3 linked regions of the Cupriavidus necator N-1 genome follow. The main gene of each other region encodes a partner of the protein of the gene in region 3 in a complex. Links are inferred from orthologs where the notes say so. Each region holds a gene or a part of one and is shown on either strand. Other genes may lie near its edges.

The links.
Region 1: the proteins of tsaD (region 3) and tsaE are in contact, whole or in part, in a crystal structure (PDB 6N9A), measured with the Thermotoga maritima proteins. The link is inferred for Cupriavidus necator N-1 from one-to-one orthologs. Residues at the interface, in WP_004082750.1 of Thermotoga maritima: Cys10, Asp11, Arg49, His50, Leu82, Gly84, Gly135, Gly136, Glu154, Thr155, Leu156, Asp157, Asp158, Ser159, Glu162, Asp165, Lys166, Arg169, Leu170, Tyr175, Lys213, Thr214, Leu217, Tyr218, Gln221, Arg222, Asn324; in WP_004082108.1 of Thermotoga maritima: Leu37, Gly38, Lys46, Lys57, Val59, Lys60, Ser61, Thr63, Phe64, Thr65, Leu66, Met67, Val69, Pro71, Tyr82, Arg83, Leu84, Asp86, Asp88, Phe89, Asp93, Ile128, Asp130, Glu131, Arg134.
Region 2: the proteins of tsaD (region 3) and tsaB are in contact, whole or in part, in a solved structure (PDB 4WQ4), measured with the Escherichia coli proteins. The link is inferred for Cupriavidus necator N-1 from one-to-one orthologs.

What each region holds. Positions count from the first base shown.
Region 1 is NC_015726.1:627,192-637,124, reverse strand. What follows is about bases 252-2,986. They hold tsaE (tRNA (adenosine(37)-N6)-threonylcarbamoyltransferase complex ATPase subunit type 1 TsaE), read right to left. Parts: upstream 2,008-2,986; coding sequence 1,495-2,007; downstream 252-1,494. Other genes in these bases: queG (tRNA epoxyqueuosine(34) reductase QueG), read left to right, coding at 2,024-2,986; CNE_RS03070 (N-acetylmuramoyl-L-alanine amidase), read right to left, coding at 252-1,501. Outside these bases: more of CNE_RS03070, read right to left, coding at 1-251; more of queG, read left to right, coding at 2,987-3,235; CNE_RS03055 (AEC family transporter), read right to left, coding at 3,228-4,121; CNE_RS03050 (chalcone isomerase family protein), read left to right, coding at 4,308-4,979; CNE_RS03045 (tripartite tricarboxylate transporter substrate binding protein BugE), read left to right, coding at 5,083-6,051; CNE_RS03040 (methylated-DNA--[protein]-cysteine S-methyltransferase), read left to right, coding at 6,158-6,637; site-specific tyrosine recombinase XerD, read left to right, coding at 6,634-7,572; CNE_RS03030 (aminoacyl-tRNA deacylase), read left to right, coding at 7,596-8,087; glycerol-3-phosphate 1-O-acyltransferase PlsY, read left to right, coding at 8,210-8,818; CNE_RS03020 (ATP-binding protein), read right to left, coding at 8,847-9,933. UniProt on the Escherichia coli protein: Required for the formation of a threonylcarbamoyl group on adenosine at position 37 (t(6)A37) in tRNAs that read codons beginning with adenine.
Region 2 is NC_015726.1:2,111,383-2,121,575, forward strand. What follows is about bases 5,417-8,411. They hold tsaB (tRNA (adenosine(37)-N6)-threonylcarbamoyltransferase complex dimerization subunit type 1 TsaB), read right to left. Parts: upstream 7,296-8,411; coding sequence 6,537-7,295; downstream 5,417-6,536. Other genes in these bases: CNE_RS09935 (uracil-DNA glycosylase), read right to left, coding at 5,417-5,983; rimI (ribosomal protein S18-alanine N-acetyltransferase), read right to left, coding at 5,980-6,540; CNE_RS09950 (acyl-CoA-binding protein), read left to right, coding at 7,425-7,694; CNE_RS09955 (DHA2 family efflux MFS transporter permease subunit), read right to left, coding at 7,720-8,411. Also shown: DNA repair protein RadA, read right to left, coding at 1-862; alr (alanine racemase), read right to left, coding at 958-2,079; lysophospholipid transporter LplT, read left to right, coding at 2,650-3,969; CNE_RS09930 (DUF1853 family protein), read right to left, coding at 4,012-5,151; more of CNE_RS09935, read right to left, coding at 5,126-5,416; more of CNE_RS09955, read right to left, coding at 8,412-9,201; CNE_RS09960 (SRPBCC family protein), read right to left, coding at 9,198-9,674; CNE_RS09965 (SGNH/GDSL hydrolase family protein), read left to right, coding at 9,810-10,193. UniProt on the Escherichia coli protein: Required for the formation of a threonylcarbamoyl group on adenosine at position 37 (t(6)A37) in tRNAs that read codons beginning with adenine.
Region 3 is NC_015726.1:2,708,947-2,719,098, forward strand. The notes cover bases 2,688-5,641. They hold tsaD (tRNA (adenosine(37)-N6)-threonylcarbamoyltransferase complex transferase subunit TsaD), read left to right. Parts: upstream 2,688-3,624; coding sequence 3,625-4,659; downstream 4,660-5,641. Other genes in these bases: CNE_RS12775 (BaiN/RdsA family NAD(P)/FAD-dependent oxidoreductase), read right to left, coding at 2,688-3,467; folE2 (GTP cyclohydrolase FolE2), read right to left, coding at 4,732-5,535. Outside these bases: dnaG (DNA primase), read right to left, coding at 1-1,073; CNE_RS12765 (GatB/YqeY domain-containing protein), read right to left, coding at 1,275-1,724; rpsU (30S ribosomal protein S21), read right to left, coding at 1,852-2,064; more of CNE_RS12775, read right to left, coding at 2,202-2,687; dxs (1-deoxy-D-xylulose-5-phosphate synthase), read right to left, coding at 5,753-7,669; CNE_RS12795 (polyprenyl synthetase family protein), read right to left, coding at 7,695-8,579; CNE_RS12800 (exodeoxyribonuclease VII small subunit), read right to left, coding at 8,576-8,890; CNE_RS12805 (aromatic ring-hydroxylating oxygenase subunit alpha), read left to right, coding at 9,283-10,152.

The sequences.
Region 1 (9,933 bases), 2.1 Mb from region 3 along the record:
ACACGGACGGATTTTTCGACAGCGGTGGATTGCGCGCGAAGTAGGACCGGATCCCCTTCAGGATCGCATTGGCCAGCTGCTCCTGGTGTGCGTTGTCGTTGAGCTTGCGCTCTTCTTCCGGATTGCTGATGAAGGCCGTCTCGATCAGGATCGACGGAATATCCGGGGCCTTCAGCACCGCAAACCCGGCCTGCTCCACGCTGCCCTTGTGCAGCTTGTTGATGCCACCGATCTCGCCCAGCACGGCCTTGCCGACCTGCAGGCTGTCGTTGATCTGCGCGGTGGTGGACAGGTCCAGCAGCACGCGCGCGACCTGCGCATCCTTGTTGCCCATATTGGCGCCGCCGATCAGGTCGGCTGCGTTTTCCTTGTTGGCCAGCCAGCGTGCCGCGGTACTGGACGCACCGCGCTCGGACAGCGCGAACACTGACGCACCGCGCGCCTCGGGCGAGAGGAAGGCATCGGCGTGGATCGATACAAACAGGTCGGCCTGCACCCGGCGCGCCTTCTGCACGCGCACGTTCAGCGGCACGAAGAAGTCGGCGTCGCGCGTCATCATCGCGCGCATATTGGGCTGCGCATCGATCTTGGCGCGCAGGCGGTGCGCGATCTGCAGCACCACGTCCTTCTCGCGCGAGCCGGCGGCGCCGATCGCGCCGGGGTCTTCGCCGCCGTGGCCGGGATCGATCGCCACGGTCAGCAGGCGGCGCATCTTGAAGGGCCGTTCGGCGGTGGGATTGTCGCGTGCGACCGGCGGCACCACCGGGGCATTGGGGCTCGGCACCGGCGGTGCGGACGGCCTGGGCCGGGCCGAGGCCACCGGCGGCGGCAGCGGCGCGGTGGTGGGCGGCACCTCGCCCTTCTCGTCAAAGCGGCGCACCAGCGCGCCGATCGCGTCTTCCTCGGCACCAGCCGGCGCGCCGGCGATGCCATCGTTGCCCGGCGCCGGATCCGAGGTGGCGAAGCGGCGCTGCTTTTCCTCGGTGTCGCGCACCAGCTTCCACAGCGGATCGGGCGGATTGACCGGGTACAGGTCAAACACCAGCCGGTTGCGGTAGGTGCCGATCGGCGCCAGCGTGAACACCTGCGGCGCCACGTTTTCCTTCAGGTCGAACACCATGCGGACCACGCGCGGGCGGTTCTGGCCGACGCGCACGGTCTGGATATAGGGGTCGTTCGGGGTGATCTTGGCCACCAGCTCGCGCAGCGTGGGCGACAGGTCCAGGCCGTCGATGTCCACCACCAGCCGGTCGGGGTCGCGGATCATCTGGTGCACGGCGGCCAGCGGGGCATCGGATTCGATGGTGACGCGGGTGTAGTCCTCGGCCGGCCACACGCGCACCGCGACGATGCCGGCGCCAAACGCGATCTGCGGGCCGACCAGGGTCAGCACGGCCGTGCCCGCGCCCAGCTTCAGTGCCTGCGCCATCCATTTGCGGCGCGCCTGCAGCAGGCCGTCGGGTCCATCGGGGCGGTCAGTGGCAAGTCGCTTGATCAGCATGCGTTCAGCAGGGTAAGTCCAGTGTGAGTATAGGCGCGCATCGTCGCGATCCGCCGCTCGCCGGCGTCATCCGCCCCGGCCATGTCCGATTGGAGCAACATATGGAGATCCGGTTCCCCGAGCAGGCGGCCGGCCTTCTCCGGCCACTCGACCAGGTTGAAAGCCGGTTCGGCGAAGCAGTCGCGAAAACCCGCGTCGATCCACTCTTCGGGGTCGGCAAAGCGGTACAGGTCGAAGTGGTAGACGGTCAGCGGCGAGCCGTCGGCGCGGGCCACCTCGTAGGGCTCGCACAGCGTGTAGGTGGGGCTGCGGACCTTGCCCGCATGGCCGAGTGCGCGCAGGATCGCGCGCGTCAGCGTGGTCTTGCCGGCGCCCAGGTCGCCGGACAGCTGCACATGCACCGTGTGCGGCGGCATGGCCTGCACGGTGGCGGCCAGCGCGGCGCCCAGGCGCGCGGTGGCGGCTTCGTCGGGCAGCGTCAGGGTGCGTTCTTCGAGCAAGGGCATTGCGTACAATTCAGGGATGATCGACCGAGTCGCCCCAGGGCAGGCAGATGCGCCACCTACCCCCGTTTCCGGCACCCCCGGCCACCTGGCCGCGGGACCCGGGGAACTTGCGGCACTGGCCGCGTCGATCCGCACATGGGGCGCGGAACTGGGCTTTGCCTCCGTGCGCATCGCCGATGTCGACCTCAGTCATGCCGAGCCGGGGCTGATGGCGTGGCTGGCGCAGGGCTACCACGGCGACATGGATTATATGGCGAACCACGGCCTGCGGCGCGCCCGGCCGGCCGAACTGGTGCCCGGCACCGTGCGCGCGATCGTGGCGCGGATGCCTTACATTCCGGCCGCCGGCGCCCAGGCCGGCGCCACAGACTGGCGCCGCCACGAGCTGGCGCGGCTGGACGATCCGGCCACCGCGGTGGTGTCGCTGTATGCGCGCGGACGCGATTATCACAAGGTGCTGCGCAGCCGCCTGCAGCAACTGGCCAGCCGGATCGAAGCCGAAATCGGAAAATTCGGCTACCGCGTCTTTACCGATTCCGCACCCGTCATGGAAGTGGCGCTGGCCAGCCAGGGCGGGCTCGGCTGGCGCGGCAAGCATACGCTGCTGCTGGACCGCGACGGCGGCTCGATGTTCTTCCTGGGCGAGATCCTGGTCGACATCCCGCTGCCGGCCGACGCGCCCGAGTCCGGCCACTGCGGCAACTGCCACCGCTGCCTGGACATCTGCCCCACGCGTGCCATCCTGGCGCCGTACCGGCTGGATGCGCGCCGCTGCATCTCCTACCTGACCATCGAGCACAAGGGCCCGATCCCGGTGGAGTTCCGCGCGCCCATGGGCAACCGCGTCTATGGCTGCGACGACTGCCAGCTCGCCTGCCCGTGGAACAAGTTCGCGCATGTGGCCATGGTGCCGGACTTCGACGTGCGCAACGGGTTGGACGCGCCAGACATGGTGGCGCTGTTCCAGTGGACCGAAGCGGAATTCAACCAGCGGCTCGAAGGCAGCCCGATCCGCCGCATCGGCCATGAGCGCTGGCTGCGCAACCTGGCGGTGGGGCTGGGCAACAGCCTGCGCGCGGCGCGGTCGGGCACGCGCGCCGAAGATGCTGCCCTGGCCGCGCGCATCCGCGCAGCGCTGCTGGAGCGGCGCGAGAGCGCCACGCCGCTGGTGCGCGAGCATATCGACTGGGCCCTTGCCCAGGACGGCCCGCCGCCAGGCGCTAGCTGACCAGCGCCAGCCACAGCGGCGTGGTCACGATCGCCGCCACCGTCATCAGCGAAATCGTCGCTGCCACCATCGGCCCGTTACCGCCCATGCGCACCGCCAGGATATAGGCGCTGGAGGCCGTGGGCAGCGAGGCATACAGCACCACGATCTGGTACTGCAGCGCGGTCAGCGGCAGGTGACGCCCCACCAGCCAGGCCACGCACGGCATCGCCAGCAGCTTGACCCCGGTCCACCAGGCCACCGGCCCCGCAGTGCCGGTGGCGCCGCTCATCTGCAGCCCGGCGCCCACCGTCATCAGCCCCAGCGCGGTCGAGGCCGAGCCCAGTCGGTTCAGTGTCATGCCCAGCACCTCGGGCGCATGCAGCCCCATCAGGTTGGTGAGCAGGCCGCCGGCGGTGGCCAGGATCAGCGGGTTGCGCGCCAGCTCCTTCCACAGCGCGGTCTGGCCGTGCCGCGCCAGCGCCCACACCGCCGCCACGTTGCACAGCGGCACCGTGCAGCCGACGATCACCGCCATCAGCGCCAGCCCCTCGGAGCCGCCCAGGCGCGATGCCAGCGCCAGCCCGATATAGGAATTGAAGCGGAACGCGGTCTGCAGGCCCGAGGCAAAGCTCAGCGCGTCCGGGCGCAACACCCATTTAACGGCGTAGCCGCCGGCCATGCCGGTGGCCATCACCAGCAGCGCCAGCCCCAGCATGGCCGAGGTCGAGGAGAAATCCAGCACCGCGGTATTGGTCGACTGCAGCAGCAGCGCCGGGAACAGCACGAAGTAGACCAGGCGCTCCACGCCGCCCCAGAAGGCACGGTCGAACGGGGTATAGCGCACCAGCAGCCAGCCGATGAGGATCAGGCTGAAGTCCGGGACCAGCAGGAGAGCAGAAGACATTTATCGTTGTTGTAGTGGCGGTGGCATGACGCGGCAGCTGCCCTGCGGGCCGTCGCGCGGGATTGCAGCGGCGGCGGCGGGGGTGGATAACGGCAAAAAACCGGAATGTGCAGACTAGGGCAGATACGGATAGGTATTTTTCCAGATTTAGGCCAGCATGGCATGCCAAGTTGTACGCCTGCCGCCATGTTGTCCCGCACCCGGTCCGCGCCGCCGCGCCCGGACACCCACCTCCGAGCCCCCTTCCGCCCTGGTCTGCACCCGGGCCGCTGCCTGCGCCTGGCCGCCGTGCTGGTGGCGCTGTGCGCCGCCACGGCCGCGGGCGCCGTGCCCATGCCGGCGCGCTCGGTGGAGATCGAAGGGATACGTTTTGACGATGCGGCACGCGTGGGCGGCAAGGAACTGCAGCTCAACGGCACCGCCCTGCGCGCGGGCTTCCTGGCCAAGGGCTACGTGGCCGCCCTGTACCTGCAGGAGAGGGCCCGCAACGCGGCCCTGGTGCTGGGCACGCCCGGCACCAAGCGGCTGCAGTTGCGCATGCTGCGCGAGGCCGAACCGCCGGCCCTCATGCGCGCCATCCGCCAGGGCATCCGCAACAACCACAGCGAGCAGCAGATGCAGGAACTGGCCACGCGGCTGGTACAGTTCGAGCGCACCCTGGGCGAGGTCGGCACCGCGCACAAGGGCGACGTGATCAACCTGGATTTTTCCCCGCAGACGGGGACCGTCGTCGCCATCAACGGCACACCTCGCGGCCGGCCGATCCCTGGCGAAGACTTCTACCAGGCCGTGCTGCGGGTCTTCCTGGGCGAGCGCCCGGTCGACGCCGAGGTCAAGCGCGGGCTGCTGGGCGGCTGACACAATTACGCTGCCGGCGCACGGCCCCACCTGTGGCACTGCGACGGTTTTTTTGCTTCCGGGCGGCATCCTGCCCGGATTTCCTGACGGGAGACATGATCTCATGCAAGCTGGCAAACTCGCACTGACCCTGGCCCTGGCCGCCGCCGCCACCGCGGCGCAGGCGCAGAGCTACCCCACCAAGCCGATCCGACTGATCATTCCGTTCGCACCCGGCGGCACCACCGACATCGTCGGCCGCGGCGCCGCGGACCAGATGAGCCGCATCCTGGGCCAGCCCGTAGTGGTGGAGAACCGCGCCGGCGGGGGTGGTTCGATCGGTGCCGACGCGATCGCCAAGGCCGCGCCGGACGGCTACACCATCGGCATCTCCACGGTCTCGACCATGGCCGTGAACCCGGCCTGCAACCCCAAGCTGTCGTACGACCCGATCAAGGACTTCAAGCCCATCACCAACCTGGCCAACGTGGCCAACGTGATCGCCGTGAACCCGAACTTCCCGGCCAAGGACTACAAGGAGTTCCTGGCCGTGCTGAAGGCCAACCCGGGCAAGTATTCGTACGCCTCGTCGGGCACCTGCGGCTTCGGCCACATGCTGGGCGAGCAGTTCAAGGTCTCGACCAAGACCTTCATGGTCCATATCCCGTACCGCGGCGCGGGCCCGGCGCTGAACGACGTGCTGGCCGGCCAGGTGCCGATCATGGTCGACAACCTGCCCTCTTCGATCCCCTACATCAAGGCCGGCAAGCTGCGCCCGATCGTGGTGGCCTGGAACAAGCGCCTGGAATCCATGCCCAACGTGCCGACCTTCGGCGAAATGGGCCTGAAGGAGCCGAACGACCCGGCCTGGTACGGCCTGGTGGCACCGGCCGGCACGCCTGACGACGTCATCAAGAAGCTCAACGAAGCCGCCGTCAAGGCCCTGCAGGACAAGGACTTCCAGCAGCGCCTGCGCACTGCCGGCGCCGAGCCGTCGGGCAACACGCCGGCGCAGCATGCGGCCGAGATCAAGAAGGAATTCGACAAGATGAAGAATCTTGTGAAGGTGCAGAACATCAAGCTGGAGCAATGATCCGGCTGGTGTGACGCCACCCGCAAAGGGCCGCCGCGAGGCGGCCCTTTTTTCTTGCCCGCGCCAAAAAGCACTAAAATCCAGCATTCGCCCCAGCCTGACCGCCATGCCCGCCACCTATGACGCCATCCTCACCGCCCCCTTCGGCAAGATCGGGGTGCGCACGGACGGCGCGCGCATCCGGGCCATCGTGTATCTTCCCGAGCACGTCGAGACGCGCGCCCCGGCGGACGCGCTGACGCAACAGCTCGCGCAGCAGCTGGAGGCCTACTACGCCAATCCCGACGCCGCCTTCGACCTGCCGCTGGCCCCGGCCGGCAGCGATTTCCAGCAGCGCGTGTGGCAGGCCATCAGCGCAGTGCCGCGCGGCGCGGTGACCACCTATGGCACCATCGCCGAGGCCATCGGCGCGATGCCGCGGGCCGTGGGCCAAGCCTGCGGGCAGAACCCTTTCCCGATCGTGATCCCCTGCCATCGCGTGGTCTCGGCGCGCGGCATCGGCGGCTTCTCGCACCATGCCGAAGACGGCTTCTACCTCGACGTCAAACGCTGGCTGCTGCGCCATGAGGGCGCCATGCTGATATGAGCGGCGCCGCCCAGCCACCTGACATCGCCGCCGCGCCCAGCGACGCCGACGTGGCACTGGTCAGCCGCTTCTGCGACGCGCTATGGCTGGAAGACGGCCTCTCGCGCAACACCATCGATGCCTACCGGCGCGACCTGACACTGCTGGCGCGCTGGCTGCAGCATGAGCACCGCGGCGAGTTGCTGGGCGCGGACGACGGCGCGCTGTCGGCCTACTTCAACGCGCGCCACACGCAGACCCGCGCCTCGTCGGCCAACCGGCGCCTGGCGGTGTTCCGCCGCTTCTACCAGTGGGCGCTGCGCGAACACCTGGTCGAAGCCGACCCCTGCCTGCTGCTGCGCCCCGCCAAGCAGCCGCCGCGCTACCCCAAGACCCTGACCGAGTCCCAGGTCGACGCGCTGCTCGAAGCGCCCGACACCAACACGCCGCTGGGGCTGCGCGACCGCACCATGCTGGAGCTGATGTACGCCAGCGGGCTGCGCGTGTCGGAGCTCACGCAGATGAAGACCATCGAGATCGGCCTGAACGAAGGCGTGGCGCGCGTGGTCGGCGGCAAGGGCGACAAGGAGCGGCTGGTGCCGTTCGGCCAGCAGGCCGGCGACTGGCTGCGCCGTTACCTGGCCAGTGCGCGCCCCGCGCTGCTGGCCGGGCGCGCCTGCGACGCGCTCTTTGTCACGCAGCGCGGCGAAGGCATGACGCGGCAGGCGTTCTGGCACCTGATCAAGCGCCATGCGCGCGATGCCGGCGTGCACGCGCCGCTGTCGCCGCACACGCTGCGCCACGCCTTTGCCACGCACCTGCTCAACCACGGCGCCGACCTGCGCGTGGTGCAGCTGCTGCTGGGCCACGCCGATATTTCCACCACCCAGATCTATACGCACGTCGCCCGCGAACGCTTGCGCGAGCTGCACCAGCAGCACCATCCGCGCGGCTGAGCAAGCGGGCAGCGACCACTGTCATGAGCAAGACCAGGCACGTATCAGAAACCCCCGCCACGCAGTACCTGCGCAAGCATGGCGTCGCCTTCGGCGAGCATCCGTATGACTATTTCGAGCACGGCGGCACCGGCGAATCGGCGCGCCAGCTGGGCGTTCCCGAGCACGATGTGATCAAGACCCTGATCATGGAAGACGAGCGCGCGCAGCCGCTGGTGGTGCTGATGCACGGCGACTGCTCGGTCTCGACCAAGAACCTGGCGCGCCAGGCCGGCCGCAAGAGCGTGCAGCCGTGCAAGCCCGAGGTGGCGCAGCGCCACAGCGGCTACATGGTGGGCGGCACCTCGCCCTTCGGCACGCGCAAGCGCATGCCGGTCTACGTGGAAGCGACCGTGCTGGAGCTGGCGCGCATCTATATCAACGGCGGGCGCCGCGGCTACCTGGTCAGCCTGGACCCGACGCTGCTGGCCACGCTGGTGGACGCCCAGCCGGTGCAATGCGCACTGCCTGACTGAGCACATGACCGGGCGCCCCCGCGCAAACCGAGGGACGCTTCGATGCCAATCCGGGAAGTCACGGACGTAGCGAGGCCCCTGCCGCGCTACAATCGCGCCAGCCTGAAAACACCCCACTACACATGGCCAATCTGCTTTTCGCCCTTGCCGCCTACCTGATCGGCTCCGTTTCCTTCGCTGTAGTCGTCAGCAAGCTGATGGGATTGCCGGACCCGCACTCCTATGGCTCCGGCAATCCCGGCGCCACCAACGTGCTGCGCACCGGCAACAAGAAGGCCGCCATCCTGACGCTGATCGGCGATGCCCTGAAGGGCTGGCTGGCGGTATGGCTGGCCGCGCGCTTCGGGCCGGCCTACGGGCTGAACGAAACCGGACTGGCCATGGTGGCGCTGGCAGTCTTCCTGGGACACCTGTTCCCGGTGTACCACCGCTTTGCCGGCGGCAAGGGCGTGGCCACTGCGGCCGGGATCCTGCTGGCCATCGACCCGATCCTGGGCCTGGGCACGCTGGCCACGTGGCTGGTCATCGCGTTCTTCTTCCGCTACTCGTCGCTGGCGGCGCTGGTGGCGGCGATCTTCGCGCCGTTCTTCCATGTGCTGATGAACGGCGTGGATGTGATGACGGGGGCGATCTTCGTGATCAGCGTGCTGCTGATTGCGCGGCACCGGCAGAATATTGCGAAGCTGCTGGCCGGCAAGGAAAGCCGGATCGGCGAGAAGAAGAAGGTCTGAAAACAGCCTGGGCAGCCCTGACGCCGGCTCAGGCCTCGGCTGCCCCAAACAGCATCTCCACCCGGAACCCGCCGCCGTCGGCATTCACCAGGTTCAGCTTCCCGCCCGCCTGCCGCACCAGCCGGTCCACGATCGCCAGCCCCAGCCCGGAATGCGCATTGCCGCCCCGAGCCGGGTCCAGCCGCACAAAGGGCAGCGTGGCGCGATCCTTGTCATCCTCGGGAATGCCGGCGCCCTGGTCCTCCACCACCAGCAGGTAACCCTCCGGCGTGCGCGCGGTCGCAATGCACACCGGCGGCTTGCCATAGGCGTAGGCGTTGTCGACCAGGTTGCCGACGATGCGGTCCAGCTGCGTGGCGATCATGCGGAAGCCCTCGCCCGCGCCCAGCGACAGCACCACCTGGCGCTCCTGCTCGGCCAGCGACGCGGCCAGCTCATTGACGCGCCGGTCCACCGGCACCGGCCGCGCGGTCGACTCGCTGGTCTGCGCGAAGCTCAGGAACTGTTCGACGATGGCCGACATGGACTCCACGTCGCGCGTCACACCCGCGGCGGCCTTGGGATCGGCCAGCATCTCGGCGCGCAGGCGCAGCCGCGCCAGCGGTGTCTTCAGGTCATGCGCGATGCCGGCCAGCATGGTGTTGCGCTCCTGGTCGATGCGCGCCAGGTCGGCCACCATGCGGTTGAAACGCTCGATCAGCTGGCGCAGCTCATGCGGGCCGCGCTCGCGCAGCGGCGGCACGGCGTGCTGGCGCGACAGCAGCTCTGCCGCATTGGCCATGTCGCGCACCGGCCGCTGAATCTGCCAGGCGATCAGCACGGCAAAGATGATGGCCACGCCCACCACCAGCATCACCCCAGGCACCAGCCGGTTGTCGGGCGGCGGATTGTGGACCCACAGGATCGGCATGGCGATCCAGCGGGCGCGGCTGGGCAGCTTGATCCAGATGCGCGGCGTAGTTTCGTCCTCCAGCCGGATCTCGGTGCCCTGCGGCAGCCTGCCGATGAACTGCTCGACCAGCCGGCGCGAGCGCCCGCCCTTGGGCACGGTGGCATGCTCTTCGGCGTCGGCCGTGTTGGCCGTCTCCACCAGGCTGGGCAGCTTCGCCGGCGGA
Region 2 (10,193 bases), 590 kb from region 3 along the record:
GCACGGTCTCTTCGTGCTGCGACAGGAACAGCGCCGACGGATTGCTGATGCCGCGCAGGCCGCGCTCGGTCATGGCAAACACGCCCAGCTCATTGACCGCGCCGAAGCGGTTCTTGAAGGCGCGGATCAGCCGGTGCGACGAGTGGGTATCGCCCTCGAAATACAGCACCGTATCGACGATATGCTCCAGCACGCGCGGACCCGCCAGGCTGCCTTCCTTGGTCACATGGCCGACCAGGATGATGGTGATGCCGCTGCTCTTGGCAATGCGCGTCAGCTGCGCCGCGCATTCGCGTACCTGCGCGACCGAGCCCGGTGCGGAGTTCAGCGCCTCGGAGTACAGCGTCTGGATCGAGTCGATCACCGCGACTTCGGGCTTTTCCACTTCCAGCGTGGCCTGGATCTTCTCCAGCTGGATTTCGGCAAGCAACCCCAGCGACGGGCTTTCCACGCCCAGCCGCTGCGCGCGCAGCGCGATCTGCGCACCGGATTCTTCGCCGCTGACATAGAGCACGCGGCGCTGGCCCGCAAGGTTGGCCAGGGCCTGCAGCAGCAGCGTGGACTTGCCGATGCCGGGATCGCCGCCGATCAGCACCACCCCGCCCGACACCAGGCCGCCGCCCAGCACGCGGTCGAATTCATCGATGCCGCTGGAGAAGCGCGGCACGTCAGCGGCATCGATCTCCGACAGCTTGCGCACCGTGGCCGACGCGGCCAGCGGCTGGAAGCGCTTGTTCGCGGCGGACTCGGCCACCGTCTCAACCAGCGTGTTCCACTGCTGGCAATGCGGGCACTGGCCGGCCCAGCGCGGCGTGGTGCCGCCGCATTCAGTACACGTATAGACAGTCTTGGTCTTGGCCAACGGATGTCCTTGCAGGAAAAAACGAGCCGGGCCCACAAGTGGCCCGGCCGGCAGATGGTAAGTGCACGGGCCTGCGCCCGCACCAACGCCCCGGATCAGGCCACGGCAGGCGCGGCGCTGTCCGAAGCCGTGATCGTCGCCACCGAGGTCGGCACGCGCGGCGCGAGCGCGCACATCAGCTCGTAGCCGACCGTGCCGCTGGCCTGCGCCACCTCGTCGATCGGCAGGCCCTGGCCCCACAGCGTGACCGGGCTGCCGACCTTGGCCTTCGGGCACGGGGTGAGGTCCACGCACAGCATGTCCATCGACACGCGCCCGACCAGTTCGGTGCGCACGCCATCGACCAGCACCGGCGCACGTTGCTCGCCCCAGCCCGACGCGTGGCGCGGGTAGCCGTCGGCATAGCCGCACGCCACCACGCCGATGCGCATCGGCCGCTCGGCGGTGAACAAGGAGCCGTAGCCGACGGTATCGCCCGGCTGCAGGTCCTGCACCGAGATCAGTTCGCTGTGCAGCGACATGGCGGGCTGCAGGCCGGTGCCGGCAATATCGGCATCGCGCCCGGTCGGCGAGGCGCCGTACAGGATGATGCCGGGGCGCACCCAGGCGCGGTGCGCCTGCGGGTGCCACAGCACCGCGGCCGAGTTCGACAGGCTGGCCTCGCCCGGCAGGTTGGCCGTGGCGGCATCGAACGCCTCGATTTGGTGGGCGACGCCTCGGGCACTATCCGCATCGGAAAAATGCGTCATATGGACGATACTGCCTACACAGGGCATGGCACGGGCGCGCTCCCAGGCGGGACGGTAATCCGCCGGATGGAAGCCGAGCCGGTTCATGCCGGTGTTGAGCTTGAGCTGGATGGCCAGCGGCCCCTTGGCGCGTGCGCTTTCCAACATGCGCAGCTGCTCGTCGCAATGGATCGCGGTGGTCAGGCGGTATTGTTCGATGACGGCAACATCCTGCGGCTGGAAGAAGCCCTCCAGCAGCAGGATCGGGCCCTGCCAGCCAAGGTCACGCAGCAGCACGGCCTCGTTCAGGTCCAGCAGGCCGAAGCCGTCGGCACCCCGCAGCGCAGCAAAGACGCGGCGGATGCCGTGGCCGTAGGCATTGGCCTTGACCACCGCCCAGATGCGCGAATCCGGCGCCTTGCGGCGGATGATGTCGAGATTGTTGGCCAGGGCGGGTTGATGGATGACAGCGTGGATGGGTCTTGGCATGGGAGTCACATCTCAGGAAGCGGACGAGCAAGCAGGCGGCGCTGGCGGGATGGGCGGCCGGCGCGGGCGCTGGAAGGACGGCTCTGTCTCAGTATCGATGGCGCAAACGTCACCTGTCGGTGTACAGCAGCATGTTGCGGCGACTGGCATGCGGGAATGTGCGGAATTGGCACGCCCTTGTATCCCAGTCACCATATCGGTTCGACCACGCACCAGATCAGGGAAGACCCGGTCGGCTGGTCGCGATCGCAGTCGTTATTTGAACACATTCGGATGCCGTTGCCGGGGGTCATTGGGGAATCGGCACGGCAATCCGCTGTCAAAAAGAGCCCTTGCCGGGGTTCGGGAATGTCATGTTTTCGTGATATAAAGCCGGACGCTCCGGCCATGTTCTAAAAGCGAAGCATTATGTCAATGACTGTCAGGCAAGCCTCAAGACGCCGCAGCGCAGCACCTCAGACACAATTCGACACGGCCGCGGCACAAGGTTCCCTGCAAACCATGGCCTCCCCGGTGGGCGCTAGCCTGCCCAGCCTGAGCGGAGTTCGCGATGGAGAAAAAGTCGACAGCATGAAGAAGGGTTTTTACACCATCATGGCCGCGCAGTTTTTTTCTTCGCTGGCCGACAACGCCTTACTGATCGCCGCGATCGCCCTTCTCACCGAATTGCATTCCCCGCAGTGGATGACCCCGCTGCTCAAGCTGTTCTTCGTTCTTTCCTACGTCGTCCTCGCCGCCTTCGTCGGCGCCTTTGCCGACTCCATGCCCAAGGGGCGGGTGATGCTCATCACCAACGCCATCAAGGTGGTCGGCTGCGCCATCATGATGTTCGGGCTGCACCCGTTGCTGGCGTATGGCGTGGTGGGATTCGGCGCGGCCGCGTACTCGCCGGCCAAGTACGGCATCCTGACCGAACTGCTGCCGCCAGAGAAACTGGTGATGGCCAATGGCTGGATCGAAGGGCTGACGGTGGGTTCGATCATCCTGGGCACCGTGGTGGGTGGCGCGCTGATCTCGGTGCATATCTCCAGCCTCCTGCTGCGCTTTGACGTCCCCCTCATCAACACCGGCATCGACACCCCGGCCGAAGCCGCGATGGTGGTGATCATGCTGTTCTACGTGGTCGCCTCGATCTTCAACCTGTTTATCCCCGATACCGGCGCCCGCTATCCGGCGCAGGAAAAGAACCCGATCAGGCTGATCGCAGAGTTCGGCGACTGCTTCGTGGCGCTGTGGCGCGACAAGCTGGGCCAGATCTCGCTGGCGGTGACCACGCTGTTCTGGGGCGTGGGCGCCACGCTGCAGTTCATCGTGCTGAAGTGGGCCGAGAAGTCGCTGGGACTGAACCTGTCCCAGGGCGCGCTGCTGCAGGCCGTGGTGGCCGTGGGCGTGGCCGTGGGCGCGATCCTGGCCGCGGCGCGCATCCCGCTGCGCAAATCGCTGTCGGTGCTGCCCTTTGGCGTGGCCATGGGCGCCACCGTGATGATCATGGCGTTCTACACCAAGGATGCGATGCCCCATGTCACGCTGGACGTGCTGGGTATGCATATGCCGCTGTACATGGCCATCGCCTATGTGTTCCTGATGGTGGTGGGCGCCATGTCGGGCTACTTCGTGGTGCCGATGAACGCGCTGCTGCAGCACCGCGGGCACGTGCTGCTGTCGGCCGGCCACTCCATCGCGGTGCAGAACTTCAATGAGAACGTCTCGGTGCTGCTGATGCTGTGCCTGTATGCGCTGCTGATCAAGCTGAACGTGCCGATCGGCGTGGTCATCATCGCGCTGGGCCTGTTTATCTGCGTGACCATGGCGCTGGTGCTCAAGCTGCACAAGTACAACGTTCGCACCTTCAACTCGCTGGCGATGATCGGCGAGGACAAGCACCACTAGGGTCTCTCCCGCGTCCATCTGCCTGCAGCCGGCGCGAGTGGCTCAGGCCGTGTCGCCTGGCGCGGCCTGCTGCCCTGGCCTGGACGGCTCCGCCGCCCGTGCCAGCGCACGCTCTTCCCACCCCGGCGGCACCACGAACCCGCGCGAGAATTCGCGCCACCAGCCCGGCGCCTCTGGCCCGGCCGGCTCCAGTTCACACAACATCACCGGCGATTCGCGCCGCCAGCCGTGATCATGGCGCGGGTCCGCAAAGCGCTGCGCCAGCATCGCATGCAGTGCGCCGACATCTTCCGTGCCGGCTTCGGGCACCAGCGCGCCCGATAACCACCCGGTACGCGGCAGGCGGCACCAGCGCAAGCCAGGCCGCGCGGCTGCGCGGGCGGCCCAGCCGTCGAGCGTGGACCACCAGCCGTGCAGATGGTCTGGCGCGATGCCCAGCGCATCCAGCCCCGGCGGCACCCGGCCATCGCGATAGAACAGCCACCCCAGCAGGTAGACCTCGCTGCGGTCCACCGTATGTCCCAGCAGGGCCTGTGCCTCCGCGGTGCAGCCCAGCGGGAGCTGGCGGTGCACGATGTGGCCCAGCTTGTCGCCAAGGCGGTCGACCAGGTTCGGGCCGACGAAATCCTGCGCCCGCGGCACCTGGCTGACGCCAGGCGCCATCAGGTAGAACTTGGCCGCCATCTCCCAGTGGACCACCGCGCCCGACGCCTGCTCGCGCCAGATAAAGTCCAGCTCGCCCAGCGTGCGGATACCCTGTCGCCCTGCGCGCCGCACCGGCACGTTGGCAGCCAGCAGCGACAGCCCCTGCATATGGCGCAGCGCGAAATGCAGCAGCCGCTCGGCATGGCGGCCCAGCCGCAGGCTGCGGCTGGCGGGGTCCTGGTCGGGATCGTCGGCGGAGGGGGCGGCGTGGCCGTCGGCCAGTTCGTCGATGGTGGCGGGCAGCGTGGCGGGGTCCGCGGCTTCCAGCCAGTGCTGCCAGGCGGCCAGTGTGCCGGCAGGCCAGCGTGCCGGGGCCGCGCCTGGCACCGCCGCCAGCAACGGCGGCGAGAGCGTGGTCCAGGCCAGGTCGCGCGTGCGCGCCGACGCGGCGCGGCGCCACAGCGGCGGGCCCGACGGCCTGTTGCCGTCGCCGCCGCGGGTCAGGGAGAGATCAGGCCCCAGTTCCCGCACGGTCATGAACCTCCCTGGCCAGGCACAGGTCTTCCCAGGCGCGCGCCTTGTCGGTCAGGGTGCGCAGCAGGTAAGCCGGATGGTAGGTCACCACCACGGGGATGCCTTCATAGCTATGTACGGTGCCGCGCAGCTTGCCGATCGGCGTGGTGGTGCGCAGCAGCGACTGCGCCGCAAAGCGGCCCAGCACGACGATCACCCTGGGCTTCACCAGCGCGATCTGGCGGCGCAGGAACGGCTCGCACTGCGCCACCTCTTCGGGCTCCGGGTTGCGGTTGCCGGGCGGGCGGCACTTGAGCACGTTGGCGATAAACACATTGCGCCCGCGCGCCAGCCCGAGCGAGCCGAGCATATTGTCGAGCAGCTTGCCGGCCTGGCCGACGAAGGGCTCGCCCTGCAGGTCTTCGTTCTCGCCGGGGGCTTCGCCCACCAGCATCCATTCGGCCTGGCGGTCGCCCACCCCGAATACGGTATTGGTGCGGTTCTGGCACAGGCCGCAGGCGGTGCAGCTTGCCACGGCGGCGTCCAGCGCCGGCCATTCCATGCTGGCGATGGCAGCTTCGCGCCCCGCTTGCGCCGAGCCGGGTTCCGGACCGGCGGGGACCAGGGCAGGCGCAACCGGTGTCCGGGAGACAGGCGGCGCCACCGGCGCCGGCACCGGCATGGCGGGTTCCGCAACCACTGCGGCAAACTCGGCCACAGGCGCCTCGGCAACAGCCATCGCTGCCTGCGCCACGGCCGCCTCCGGCGCGGCGTCTGCCTGCGCATCCGCGCGCTCGCGCGGCACCCATTCGGTCGGGATGCCCAGGACTTCCAGGAACTGTGCGCGGCGGCTCATGCCCTGCCCTCCGTGCCTTCATTGGCGGCGGCCTCCGCCGGCCAGTTGCGGCGCAGCACCAGCGCGTCCTCGCGCTTGCTGCCCAGGGCCGGGTAATAGCCCTTGCGGCGCCCGATCTCGGCAAACCCCGCCGCCTGGTACAGCGCGATCGCCCCGGTATTGGACGGCCGCACTTCCAGCAGCATGGTATGGATGCGGTGCGCGTGCGCGGTGGCCAGCACCACCGCCAGCATCAGCCGCCCCAGCCCCTGGCGCTGGCGCTGCGGCTCGACGGTGATATTGAGCAGGTGCATTTCATCGACCACCGGCATCAGCACGGCGTAGGCCACCAGCGTGCCCACCGGGTCGCGCAGCGTCAGGCCGAGATGCCCGGACTTGACCGAGTTCTCGAAATTGCCGCGGGTCCACGGATGGCTGTAGGCACGCGCCTCGATACCTGCCACGGCCTCCAGGTCGAGCGCGCTCATGCGGCCCAGCGCCCAGCCGACCGGCAGCGCCGGCATGGCGGGCACGGCCGGCCAGTCGTTGCGGTGATCGAGCGGATAGGCTGCACTCACGATGCGCTCCCGGCCTGGGCCGCGGCACGGGCGGCAGCGACGGCTTCGCGTTCGGCGATGGTCTGGGCGACCTTGTCGCGCAGGTAGATCGGCACGGCCTGGTCAGCGTCGATGGCCTCGCCGCGCGCCAGTGCGCGCAGTGCAATCGCGACCATCGGCTGCGCATGGGGCATCGCCTCCGGCAGCACGCGCGCGGCGCGCGCCAGGCCCGCCAGCCGCTCGCCGAAGACGGTGGCTGCGTTGCCGGCCAGCCAGAATTCGCCGTCGGGCAGCGGCACGGTTTCCGGCGCGCTGACCTGCATCGGCGTAACTTCCGCCCATTCCCGCGCGCTGGCATGCCAGCGGAAAGCAGCGGAATAGGCTTCATCCATGCGCGCGTCCAGCGCCACCAGCACCGCGGTATCGTCCGGCAGCGCCGGGGTGGCGGCCCGCGCGCGCTCGGCGCAGGTCATCAGGGTATTGACCGGAACCACCGGCAGCCCGGCGCCGAAGGCCAGCCCCTGTGCCACGCCGCAGGCGGTGCGCAGGCCGGTGAACGAGCCCGGGCCGGCGCCAAAGGCAATCGCAGCACAGTCCGCCAGCGCGATGCCGGCTTCGGCCAGCAGTTCGCCGGCAGCCGGCAGCACGCGTGCCGACGAGCGTGCGCCAGTGTGCTCATGGCGCACCAGGCACTCGACTCCGGCACCCGGCACCGCACGTCCGAGCGCGACCGAGCACCACTCTGTAGAAGTTTCAACAGCAAGAATCCAGGACATGGCGCGATTGTATCCGGTGACGCCCGGAATCGAGGGCTTCTTCGGTTTTATACGGACGGCGCGGCGGCGCCGGGCGGCTATCATCGGCCTGCACTTTCGCAATCCAGACAGCACCTACGGAGGAACCCCATGAGCGACCTGCAGGCACGCTTCGACCAGGCCCAGATCGACGTCAAGCAACTGAGCGAGCGCCCCAGCAACATGTCCCTGCTGCGCCTGTACGCGCTGTTCAAGCAAGGCAGCGAAGGCGATGCCCACGGCGACAAGCCCGGCATGACCGACTTTGTCGGCCGCTACAAGTTTGAAGCCTGGGAAGCCCTGCGCGGCACCGCGCGCGAACAGGCGATGGAGCAGTACATCGCGCTGGTGGGAGAACTGCGCAGCGGCGCAGCCAGCTAAGCCGGCGCAGCCAGGCCCGGCGGCTTCAGGCCGCCGGCACCGGCCGCGGCCGGATCCGCCACGCCGCGAACATCGCGCTGGCGATCACCACGCCCACCGCCAGGAAGGTTTCATCGAAGGCCCGGATGCGCGCCGCCTGCACGGCGGCGTCGCCGGCCTGGCCCAGCACCGCGCCGTGCTCCGCCAGCCGCCATTGCAGCCCCACGCCGGCCAGGCTCACGCCGATAGCGCCGCCCAGCTGGCGCAGGAAGTTGATGCAGCTCGAGCCCTGCGCGATCAGCGTGAAGTCCACCCCCCGCATTGCCCCCAGCGTCAGCGACGGCAGGATGCAGCCCAGCCCGATCCGCCCCAGCACCGCCAGTGCCACCAGCACCAGATAAGGCGTGGCGCGCGAGCCCAGCGCCATCAGCAGGAACGACAGCGACAGCAGCGCCAGCCCGAACGACACCTGGACATGCGGCGCGATCTTGTGGGTGAAGCGCCCCGATACGGCAATCGTCAGCGCCAGCACCACGCCCGCCGGGAACAGCACCAGGCCCGCGCGCGACGGCGTGTATTCCAGCGCCATCTGCATATAGATCGGCAGCAGGTAGGTCGAGCCGAACAGCCCCGCGCCGTAGATAAAGGCCACCACCGCCCCGGCCGCGAACTGCCGGTAGCTGTAGAGCCGCAGGTTCATCAGCGGATGCGCCGCGCGCAGCTGCCATAGCACGAACGCCGCCAGCATCAGCACGCCGAAGCCCGACAGCGCCAGGCCTGCGGGCACGCTGTCGCGCATCTCGACCACGCCGTTGAGCAGGCTGACCGTGGCAATGCCGGCCAGGCCCAGCCCGCGCCAGTCCAGCGGCTGGCGCTCGCCCATCATGATCGAGTCCACCGCCATGAAGCGCCGCGCCATCAGCACGCCAATCAGCGTCAGCGGCACCACCACGAAGAAGATCGAGCGCCAGCCGAAGGCCTCGACCAGGAAACCACCCAGGCTGGGCCCCAGCGCCGGCGCCAGCACCACGCCAAAGCCGAACATGCTGATCGCCTTGCCCTGCTCACGCTCTTCGAAGACGCGCAGGATCAGGATATTGGGCAGCGGCTGCATGATGCCCGCGGCGATGCCTTCGGCCACGCGCATCGCGATCATCACGCCGTAGGTCGGTGAAAAGCCGCCGAAGAACCCGCCCGCGCCCAGCAGCAGCGAGGCCCCCAGGAAGGTGCGGCGCAGCCCGTAGCGATTCAGCAGCCAGGGCGTCAGCAGCATCGACAGCGTCATCGCGATCATGAAGCTGGCCGCCACCCATTGCGCGCGCTCCTGCCCCAGCACGAAGTGCCGGCTCAGGTCCGGAATCGCTACGTTGATGATGGTGGACGAGACGATCGACGAGATCGTGCCCAGCATCAGCGTCACCAGCACCAGCCAGCGCAGCCGCTCGCCGTAGCGCTCACGCAGCGCCAGCCGGGTCGGCAGACCCGGCCGCTGGCCGGAACCCTCCGGCGTGGCGGAGCCCTCGCTCACCCCAGCCGTCCGGTGTCAGCGATCTCGCGGATCTTGCGCACGGTGTCGATATCGGCCTCGTGGTAGGCGGATTTGACGATCTCGGCGTAGCGGTCATCGCCGCTGGCGTCGACCGCCGGCATGGTGGTGTTGTAGACAAAGCGCAGCAGCAGCGCGCCCGGGCCCGGGGTCTCGATCGCCATGGTCAGCGTGCCGCCGGCATGCTCGGCCGTAGCCGCGGTTTCATAGCGCACCTGCCGGCGCGGCTCGAACACCACATGATCCTGGATCGACGCCTCGCCAAAATGCAGCACGCGATCGATCCAGTTGTCGCCGCGGCCGACTACCTCGGCGCGGTCCAGCCCCAGCACGAAGAGTTCGGGCGACTCGGCGCGCAGCACCAGCCCTTGCCACAGCTGGTCAGGCGTCAGCGGATCCAGTTGAGGATTGCCCGGATCGTTGATCTCAACCAAGTGCTCGAAACGCAACTTCATTCTCCCTGTCTGCAATGATTCGATATTATGAAGTCTCCGCGTGTTCGGGAGACCTTTTTGTCTGCGCGGTGCAACATGGCTTGACACGAGCCATTGCCCTTTATCGACCAATATCCACGCCAACTGGAGTCCCGCATGAGCGCTGCGCCGCTGGCCGAAACCGATCCCCTGCAGATCCTTGTCTACGCCGACTCGCTGTCATGGGGCATCGTGCCCGGCACGCGCCGGCGCCTGCCGTTCCCGGTGCGCTGGCCCGGCCGGCTGGAGCTGGGCTTGAACGCCGAAGGCGGCGCCCCGGTGCGCATCATCGAAGACTGCCTGAACGGCCGCCGCACGGTCTGGGACGATCCCTTCAAACCCGGCCGCAACGGCCTGCAGGGGCTGGCGCAGCGCATTGAAATCCACTCGCCGCTGGCACTGGTGGTCCTGATGCTGGGCAACAACGATTTCCAGTCGATGCACCCGCACAACGCCTGGCACGCCGCCCAGGGCATCGCCACTCTGGTGCAGGCCATCCGT
Region 3 (10,152 bases):
TCGCGCACATAGCTGTCCGGATCGTGCTCGGACGGCAGGAACAGGAAGCGGATGGTCTTGTTGTCCGCCACGTGCGGCAAGCAGGCCTCCAGCGCGCGCCGGGCCGCGCGGCGCCCGGCAGAGTCGCCGTCGAACGAAAACACCACGGCGTCGGTCTGGCGCAGCAGCTTCTGCACATGCACAGGGGTGCACGCCGTGCCCAGGGTGGCAACGGCATTGGCAAAACCGAGCTGGGCCAGCGCCACGACGTCCATATAACCTTCGACCACCAGCACGTAGCCAGTTTCCCGGATCGCGTGACGGGCCTCGAACAACCCGTACAACTCCGTGCCCTTGCTGAACAGCGGGGTCTCGGGCGAGTTCAGGTACTTGGGCTCGCCCTGCCCCATCACGCGGCCGCCGAAGCCGATCACGGCCCCTTTGGTGTTGCGGATAGGGAACATGATGCGGTCGCGGAAGCGGTCGTAGCGGCGCGGCTTGCCGTCCGCATCGCGCTTCTCGCTTTCGATCAGCAGGCCGCACTCGACCAGCGGCGCCGACACGTTGTCATCACGATAGCTGCCGAACACGGCCTCAAGGCCCTGCCAGTCATCCGGCGCATAGCCCAGGCCGAAGTTCGCGGCGATCTCGCCGGTGAGGCCGCGGCCCTTCAGGTACTGGATCGCCTGCGGCGCGCCGCGCAGCTGGCGGCGGTAGAAATCGGTGGCGCGGGTCATTGCGTCGGACAGCGCCACCGAACGGGCCTGCTGTTCCGCGCGCTGCCCGGGCGGCAGCCGGTCGCGCTCTTCCGGCACGCTCATACCAACCGACTGGGCCAGTTCGCGCACCGCTTCCGGATAGGACTGGCCGGAAAATTCCATCAGAAAGCCGATGGCCGAGCCGTGGGCGCCACATCCGAAGCAGTGGTAGAACTGCTTAGTCGGCGACACCGTGAATGACGGTGATTTCTCGTTATGGAAGGGGCACAGCCCCATGAAGTTGGCGCCGCCCTTCTTCAGCTGCACATACTTGCCCACCACATCGACAATGTCGACACGGTTGAGCAGGTCCTGAATAAAGGATTGCGGAATCACCCGACTGACCGTCCTGAGGCATGGCCGTCCCGCGGCGGGCGGCTTCTTTTAGGAATGCGTGACCGGTGCGGCGCCCGGCTGCTATCGGAATATTGTAGTGCAGCGTGATAAGGCCGCCCGGACTGCGTAACATCTCCGTGCAACTGCACCGAACCACGCGGATCCGGTGCTTATCCTGCTCGCAACCGATTAAATCAGTATTTACTTTGCTGCGAGTGCAGCCTTGACCAGGGCCGATACGGCGGTCATGTCGGCACGGCCAGCCAGCTTGCCCTTGAGCACGCCCATGACCTTGCCCATGTCCTGCGGACCGGCGGCGCCAGTGGCGGCAACGGCCTGCTGGACTTCGGCGGCGACCTCCTCGTCCGACAGCGCGGCGGGCATGTAGGCCTTCAGCACCTCGACTTCCGCCGACTCCTTGTCTGCCAGGTCATTGCGGCCCGCTTGCTGGAACTGCGAGATCGAATCCTTGCGCTGCTTGATCAGTTTCTCGACCACGGCAAGCACGGCGGTATCGTCCAGCTCCACGCGCTCATCGACTTCGCGCTGCTTGATGGCGGCCAGCAACAGGCGGATGGTGCCGAGGCGCTCCGTTTCGCGGGCGCGCATGGCGGCCTTCATGTCTTCGCTGATACGGGCTTTGAGGGACATCGTGATCTTCCAGAAAGTGGGTGGACACTCACAGGTGGCGGCGGCGACCGCCCGCTGCAAGGCCCAGAACGCAAAAACCCGCCGAAGCGTATGCCACAGCGGGTCGGATGCAAGCGGGAGCGCCGGGTCAGTACAGCTTCTTCGGCAGCATCTGGCTGCGGATGCGCTTGTAATGGCGCTTTTCCGCGGCTGCCTTCTTGCGCTTGCGCGCGGCGGTGGGCTTTTCGTAAAACTCGCGCGCCCGCAGTTCCGGGAGCAGCCCGTTCTTCTCTATGGTGCGCTTGAAACGGCGCATGGCAACTTCAAAAGGCTCGTTTTCCTTGAGATGGATCGTGGTCATTTGGCCAGAAAATAAAGAATTTTCGGGATAAGCGGCTCTACGAAGTTCTGGATTGTAGCATCAACAATCCAACGGGGAAGTGGCGTGCAGCGGACACTTAGCGAGTGCCGCTTACTACCCTTCCAGCTATCACCAGACTATCCTTGGGCTACCGATTGCCCTGCCGAAGCAGTGCGCGATGCCTCTGCCGCGGCCTGCCCCGCCGCCACTGCGGAGGCCCAGGCCCACTGGAAGTTGTAGCCACCCAGCCAGCCGGTCACGTCCACCACCTCGCCGATGAAATACAGGCCCGGCACCTCGCGGGCCATCATGGTGGTGGATGACAGCGCCCGCGTGTCGACCCCGCCCAGCGTGACCTCGGCCTTGCGGTAGCCCTCGGTGCCAGACGGCACGATGCGCCAGCCGTTGAGCGTGGCGCCCAGCTTGCGCAGGGCCTTGTCGGTCACATCATGCAGCGGCATGGCTGCATCCACGCCCGAGGCCGCGCACCAGGCATCGGCCAGCCGCGCCGGCAGCCGTTGCGCCAGCAGGTTGCCCAGGTGCTTGCGGCTGCCGGCCTTTTGCTCCAGCAGCCAGGCGGCGGCATCCTCGCCATCAAACAGGTCGATGGCGATCGGCGTGCCGGGGCGCCAGTAGCTGGAGATCTGCAGCACGGCGGGGCCGGACAGGCCACGGTGCGTCCACAGCAGGTCTTCGCGGAAGGCCCCGGCCGCCTTGCCGTTGCCGGTGGCGACATCCACTTCCAGCGACACGCCGGCCAGCGGCGCGAACGGCGCCCAGTCCTTGCCATCGAAGGTCAGCGGTACCAGCGCCGGCCGGGTTTCGACGATGCCCAGCCCGAACTGCCGCGCGATGCGGTAGCCAAAGTCGGTGGCGCCGATCTTGGGGATCGACAGCCCGCCGGTGGCCACCACCAGCGCCCCGGCCCGCACCGTGCCGGTGGCGGTGAGCAACAGGAAATCGTCGCCCTCGCGCCGGATCTCGGCCACGGTGCAGCCGGTCTGCCAGCGCACATGGCCGGTGTCGCATTCGGCGCGCAGCATGGCGATCACGTCTTCGGCGCTGTCGTTGCAGAACAGCTGGCCGCGATGCTTCTCGTGCCAGTCGATGCCGTAGCGGCGCATCAGGCCAAGGAAATCCTGCGGCGTGTAGCGCGCCAGCGCAGAGCGGCAGAAGTGCGGATTGGACGACAGGTAGTTGGCGGGCCCGGCCTGCAGGTTGGTGAAATTGCAGCGCCCGCCGCCCGAAATGCGGATCTTCTCGGCCAGCTTGGTGGCATGGTCGATCAGCACCACGCGCGCGCCGTTCTGGCCGGCCACGGCGGCACACATCATGCCGGCCGCGCCCGCACCCAGCACGGCCACGTCATACCGGCCCGTCCGGGCCGATGTTGCCCCGCTCATCGCACGCCTCGCGCATCCATGTGTATTGCCACCGCCAGAGAAAGGGCAGATTGTAGCGAAAAGCACGCCGCGCGCCGCTGTGCTACCCTGCGCGCTTCCTGCAACCTGTTGTTTCGACAGCCGTTTCCCTGACCGGAGACGGCCCTATGCGCTTCCCATGCTTGTCCTCGGCATCGAATCCTCCTGCGACGAAACCGGCCTCGCCCTCTATGACACCGGGACCGGCCTGCTCGCGCATGCGCTGCACTCGCAGATCGCCATGCACCGCGACTACGGCGGCGTGGTGCCGGAACTGGCGTCGCGCGACCATATCCGCCGCGTGCTGCCGCTGCTGGAGCAGGTGCTGGCCGATGCCGGCCGCACCCGCCAGGACATCGACGCCATCGCCTTCACCCAGGGCCCCGGCCTGGCCGGCGCACTGCTGGTGGGCGCCTCGGTGGCCAATGCCCTGGGCTTCGCGCTGAACGTGCCGATGGTGGGCGTGCATCACCTGGAAGGCCACCTGCTGTCGCCGCTGCTGACGCGCGAGCCGCCGCCCTTCCCGTTCGTGGCGCTGCTGGTGTCGGGCGGGCATACGCAACTGATGGAAGTGCGCGGCATCGGCGACTACACGCTGTTGGGCGAAACCCTGGACGACGCCGCCGGCGAAGCTTTCGACAAGACCGCCAAGCTGCTGGGGCTGGGCTATCCGGGCGGCCCGGAAGTGTCGCGGCTGGCCGAATTCGGCATCCCCGGCGCCTTTGCGCTGCCGCGGCCGATGCTGCATTCGGGCAACCTGGATTTCTCCTTCGCCGGGCTGAAGACCGCGGTGCTGACGCAAACCCGCAAGCTCGCCAACACCTGCGAACAGGACCGCGCCAACCTGGCGCGCGCCTTTGTCGATGCCATTGTCGACGTGCTGGCCGCCAAGTCGATGGCGGCGCTCAAGCAGACCGGGCACAAGCGGCTGGTGGTGGCGGGAGGCGTGGGTGCCAACCGGCAGTTGCGCGAGCGGCTGGACCAGATGGGCAAGCAGCGCAAGATCGACGTGTATTACCCGGACCTGGCGTTCTGCACCGACAACGGCGCGATGATCGCGTTTGCCGGCGCGATGCGGCTGCAGGCCGCGCCCGAACTGGCGCGGCACGAGTATGGCTACGGCGTGACGCCGCGCTGGGACCTGGCGGATATCCGCCTGCCTTCGGCGGCCTGAACCGGACCAAAAAAAGAGCCACCGCATGCGGCACCGCATGCGGTGGCTCTTTCCATTGCAGCGACAACGCGGTCAGTCGACGCGCTTGTCCCGCTCGATCACGGCATACGCGCTGTGGTTGTGGATCGACTCAAAGTTCTCCGCCTCCAGCACATACGCCACGATGCGGTCATCCGCATTCAGCCGCATGGCGATATCGCGCACCAGGTCCTCGACGAACTTGGGATTTTCATAGGCGCGCTCGGTGACGAACTTCTCGTCGGGGCGCTTGAGCAGGCCCCACAGCTCGCACGAGGCCTCTTCCTCGGCCATGCGGACCAGCGCTTCCACCGGCAGCTCGCCGGCCAGCTCCACGTCCATGGTGATATGCGAACGCTGGTTGTGCGCGCCGTACTGCGAGATCTTCTTCGAGCACGGGCACAGGCTGGTCACCGGCACCAGCGCCTTCAGGAACACGCGCGTGGCGCCGTTGCGCACTTCGCCGGTCAGCGTGACCTCGTAGTCCAGCAGCGACTCCACGCCCGACACCGGCGCGATCTTGCTGATGAAGTACGGGAAGGTGACCTCGATGCGGCCAGCCTCGGCCTCCAGCTTCTCCAGCATCTTGTCCAGCATCAGCCGGAAGCTGGCCAGCTCCAGCGGTGCGCGCTCTTCTTCCAGCAGCGCGACGAAGCGCGACATATGCGTGCCCTTCTGGTCCGCCGGCAGGTGCACGTCGAGATTGAAGGTGCCCACGGTCGGCACGATGCCGGTCGGGGTCTTCAGGGTCACGGGGTAACGCACGCCCTTGACGCCGACACGCTGGATGGGGATCTGGCGGGTGTCGGGGCTCGACTGGACGTCGGGCATGATGAAGGCGGGGTTGATGTCATTCATCTACGGTTTCCTCCAGGGTCGCGCCCAAGTGGGGCGGCACGAGCCCTTACGGTCGCGGCATTTTCGCAGTCCATCCATGCCGCGCAACGAGTGTGAAACCACGGGATCCGGCAAATGGCACGCCGGCCCGCAGCTGCGAACACAAAAAAGGGGAGTTTAAGGGAATTCGGACGCACTCGTGGTGCGAGGGCCGAATCCCCTTCGGGACAGCAGGTGATCAGGCCACGCGCGAGGCGACCGTGACCTTGGGCTGGTCCAGCCCGAAGCGCTCGCGCACCGAGCGCTCGATGCCGGTCGCGTCCAGGCCGCATTGCTGCAGCAGGTAGGCCGGGTCGCCGTGGTCGACGAAGCGGTCGGGCAGGCCCAGCGTCAGCACCGGCTTGTCGATGCCGGCCTCGGCCAGCGCTTCGAGCACAGCGCTGCCGGCGCCGCCCATCACGCTGCCCTCTTCCACCGTCACCAGGTAGTCGTTCTCCGCGGCCAGGCGCTTGACCAGTTCCACGTCGAGCGGCTTGACGAAGCGCATGTCGGCGACCGCGGCGTCCAGTGCCTCGGCGGCACCCAGGGCCGGGTGCACCATCGAGCCGAACGCCAGGAAGCCCACGCGATGCCCCGCGCGCGCACCGCCCTCGCGGCGCATCACGCCCTTGCCGACCGGCACGGTGGTGAGCTCGGCGGCAATGGCGGCGCCCGGGCCGGAGCCGCGCGGATAGCGCACGGCGCTCGGGCAGGTCTGGTGGAATGCCGTGGTCAGCAGCTGACGGCATTCGTTCTCGTCGGACGGCGTCATCACCATCATGTTGGGGATGCAGCGCAGGTAGGCGATATCGTAGGCGCCCGCGTGCGTGGCGCCGTCGGCGCCGACCAGGCCGGCGCGGTCCAGCGCGAACACCACCGGCAGGTTCTGCAGCGCCACGTCGTGGATCAGCTGGTCATAGCCGCGCTGCAGGAAGGTCGAGTAGATCGCCACCACCGGCTTCAGGCCTTCGCAGGCCAGGCCACCGGCAAAGGTCACGGCGTGCTGCTCGGCGATGCCCACGTCGTAGTAGCGGTCCGGGAAGCGCTTCTCGAACTCGACCATGCCCGAGCCCTCGCGCATCGCCGGGGTAATGCCGACCAGGCGCTTGTCGGCCGCGGCCATGTCGCACAGCCAGTCGCCGAACACCTGCGTGTAGGTCTTGCGCGCCGGCTTGGCCGCGGGGCGGATGCCCTCGGCCGGATTGAACTTGCCCGGGCCGTGGTACAGGATCGGGTCGGCCTCGGCCAGCTTGTAGCCCTGGCCCTTCTTGGTCACCACGTGCAGGAACTGCGGGCCGGCACCCTCGAGCGCGCGCTGGCGGATATTCAGTAGCGTCGGCACCAGCGAGTTCAGGTCATGGCCGTCGATCGGCCCGATGTAGTTGAAGCCGAATTCCTCGAACAGCGTGGCCGGCACCATCATGCCCTTGGCATGTTCCTCGAAGCGCTTGGCGAACTCCAGCACCGGCGGCGCCACCGACAGGACTTTCTCGATGCCCTTCTTGGTGGCCGCGTAGAACTGGCCGCTCAAGAGCCGCGCCAGGTGGCGGTTGAGCGCGCCCACCGGCGGCGAGATCGACATGTCGTTGTCGTTGAGCACCACCACCAGCGGCAGGTCCTTGTAGACGCCGGCGTTGTTCAGCGCCTCGAAAGCCATGCCTGCGGTCATGGCGCCGTCGCCGATCACCGCCACCGAGACGCGCTTCTCGCCCAGCGTGCGCGCGCCCAGCGCCATGCCCAGCGCGGCCGAGATCGAGGTCGACGAATGCGCCGTGCCGAAGGTGTCGTATTCGCTCTCGCTGCGGCGCGGGAAGCCCGAGATGCCGCCCCACTGGCGCAGCGTGCCCATGCGCTCGCGGCGCCCGGTCAGGATCTTGTGCGGATAGCTCTGGTGGCCCACGTCCCACACCAGCCGGTCGTCCGGGGTGTTGAAGACGTAGTGCAGCGCGATGGTCAGCTCTACCGTGCCCAGGTTGGACGACAGGTGGCCGCCGGTCTGTGAGACCGACTCCAGCACATAGGCGCGCAGTTCGTCCGCCAGGGTCTGGAGCTCGCGCCGGTCGAGCTTGCGCAGGTCTGCGGGGGCGTCAATCTTGTTGAGAAGTGCGTAGGTCATGATGTCCGTTCGGCCGGCTCTCTGTTTAATGTGTGCGCAGCACGATCAGGTCCGCCAGGTCCCGCAGGCGGTCCGCGCGCTCGCCAAAGCCGGCCAGCGCCTCGTGTGCCTCTGCGCGCAGCGTCCCGGCCAGTGCGCGTGCCGGGTCAAGTCCCATCAGCGATACATAGGTCGGCTTGTCATGGGCGGCGTCCTTGCCGGCGGTCTTGCCCAGCGTGGCGGTATCGGCAGTGACGTCCAGAATATCGTCAACCACCTGGAACGCCAATCCCACTGCCGCCGCATAGCGGTCCAGCTCAGCCAGTCCCTGGGCATCGATTTCACCACATAGTGCACCCATGCGCACACTGGCGCGCAACAGCGCGCCGGTTTTCATGCGGTGCATGGCCTCAAGCGCCTCGCGCGTCATGGCCCGGCCCACGTTCTGCAGGTCGATAGCCTGGCCGCCGGCCATGCCGGTCGAGCCCGACGCCAGCGCCAGTTCGGCCACGAGCCGCAGCCGCGCCGCGGGCGCGATCGCCCCGGCACCGGCCAGCACGATAAAGGCCTGGGTCTGCAGCGCGTCGCCAACCAGCAAGGCGGTGGCCTCGTCATAGGCCTTGTGCACGGTGGGCCGGCCGCGGCGCAGGTCGTCGTCATCCATGCAGGGCATGTCGTCGTGCACCAGCGAATAGGCGTGGATCATCTCCACCGCGCAGGCCGCCGCGTCGCAGGCGGCCGGGGCCGCCCCGCTGACCTCGCCGGCGGCATGCACCAGCAGCGGCCGCACGCGCTTGCCGCCGCTCAGTGCAGCATAGCGCATGGCCTCGTGCAGCGTATGCGGCACTGTGTTGCCATCGGGCAACGCTGCCTGCAGCGCGGCTTCGGTCCGGGCGCCCTGCGCCTGCATCCATTGGGCGAAGTCGGTCATTCGTCGTCCGCCCCCGACGCGCCGCCATTGCCACCGTTTGCACCGCTGCCTTCGCCGGCCAGCGGCTTGAGCACGTCGCCCTCCAGCACCTTGACCTGCTGCTCAACGCGCTCCAGCTTTTGCTGGCAGTAGCGCACCAGTTCGGCGCCCCGGCGGTAGGCCGCCAGCGATGCCTCAAGCGGCAGTTCGCCGCTCTCCATGCTGGCCACCAGGGTCTCGAGCTCGGCCATTGCCGCTTCGTAGGAAGCGGGCGGCGCCGAGGCCGCGGTGGTGTCGTCGGTCTGGACCGGAGCGGTCATCGTTTTTGGCATGTCTGGCCCTGGAAATATGGAATCCGGTCGAATCATAAGGAAACCCGGATGGGGAAGCCCGGATTTTACGCCAAAGCCGGCCCTTGCCCCATCCTTGCGGATCCGCGGGGCAACCTCCGATGAGTGCCTTTGGGGCATATGTGACTTGTGCGCTCGGGTCGTCTTTCCGAATGCGCCCGGTACGGCACCCAGATGACGACCCGGGTCGACTTTTTCGCTAAAAAGGCAAAAAAATCAGGCCCTTAACTTTTTGGCTCGGGTACAATCCCCCGTTCGCCGCCAGGGGTGCATGGGAGTCTCTCCCGACCTGGCGACTGTCTTTCCCAAATCGATTCAATTTTCGATGGTTGGGTTGTTCACTGCTTTCACCTGTTCATCTGGGAGTGGGGATAATGTCCAATCTCAGCACCGCGCTCAAGCTGGCGCCGGCTGATACGCAACTGCCCGTCGGCGTCTATTTCGACGAAGCGCTGCATCAACAAGAACTCGAACTGCTGTTCAGGAATGGCCCGGGCTATATCGGCCACGAGCTGATGGTTCCGGAAGTCGGCGACTACCACACGCTCAGGGCCGAGGACGAAGGCCGCATGCTGGTACGCAACGCCGCGGGCATCGAACTGATGTCCAACGTCTGCCGCCACCGCCAGGCCATCATGCTCAACGGCCGCGGCAATGCGCAGAACATCGTCTGCCCCCTGCACCGCTGGACCTACGACCTGAAGGGCGAGCTGCTCGGCGCGCCGCATTTCGACAAGCAACCCTGCCTGCACCTGAAGCGCTCGCCGCTGCAGAACTGGAACGGCCTGCTGTTCGACGGCAAGCGCGACGTGCGCGCCGACCTGGCCAGGCTGGGCGTGGCGCAGGACCTGAACTTCGACGGCTACATGCTGGACCACGTCGAGGTGCACGAGTGCGACTACAACTGGAAGACCTTTATCGAGGTCTATCTGGAGGACTACCACGTCGTGCCGTTCCACCCGGGGCTGGGCAGCTTCGTCTCGTGCGACGACCTCAAATGGGAGTTCGGCGAGTGGCACAGCGTGCAGACCGTGGGCCTGCATGCCGGCCTGAAGCGCCCCGGCAGCCCGACGTACCAGAAGTGGCACGACGCGGTGCTGCGCTTCAACGACGGCGTGCTGCCCAAGCACGGCGCGATCTGGCTGACCTACTACCCCAACATCATGGTGGAGTGGTACCCGAACGTGCTGGTGATCTCGACGCTGCACCCGGTCGGCCCGCGCAAGACGCGCAATGTGGTGGAG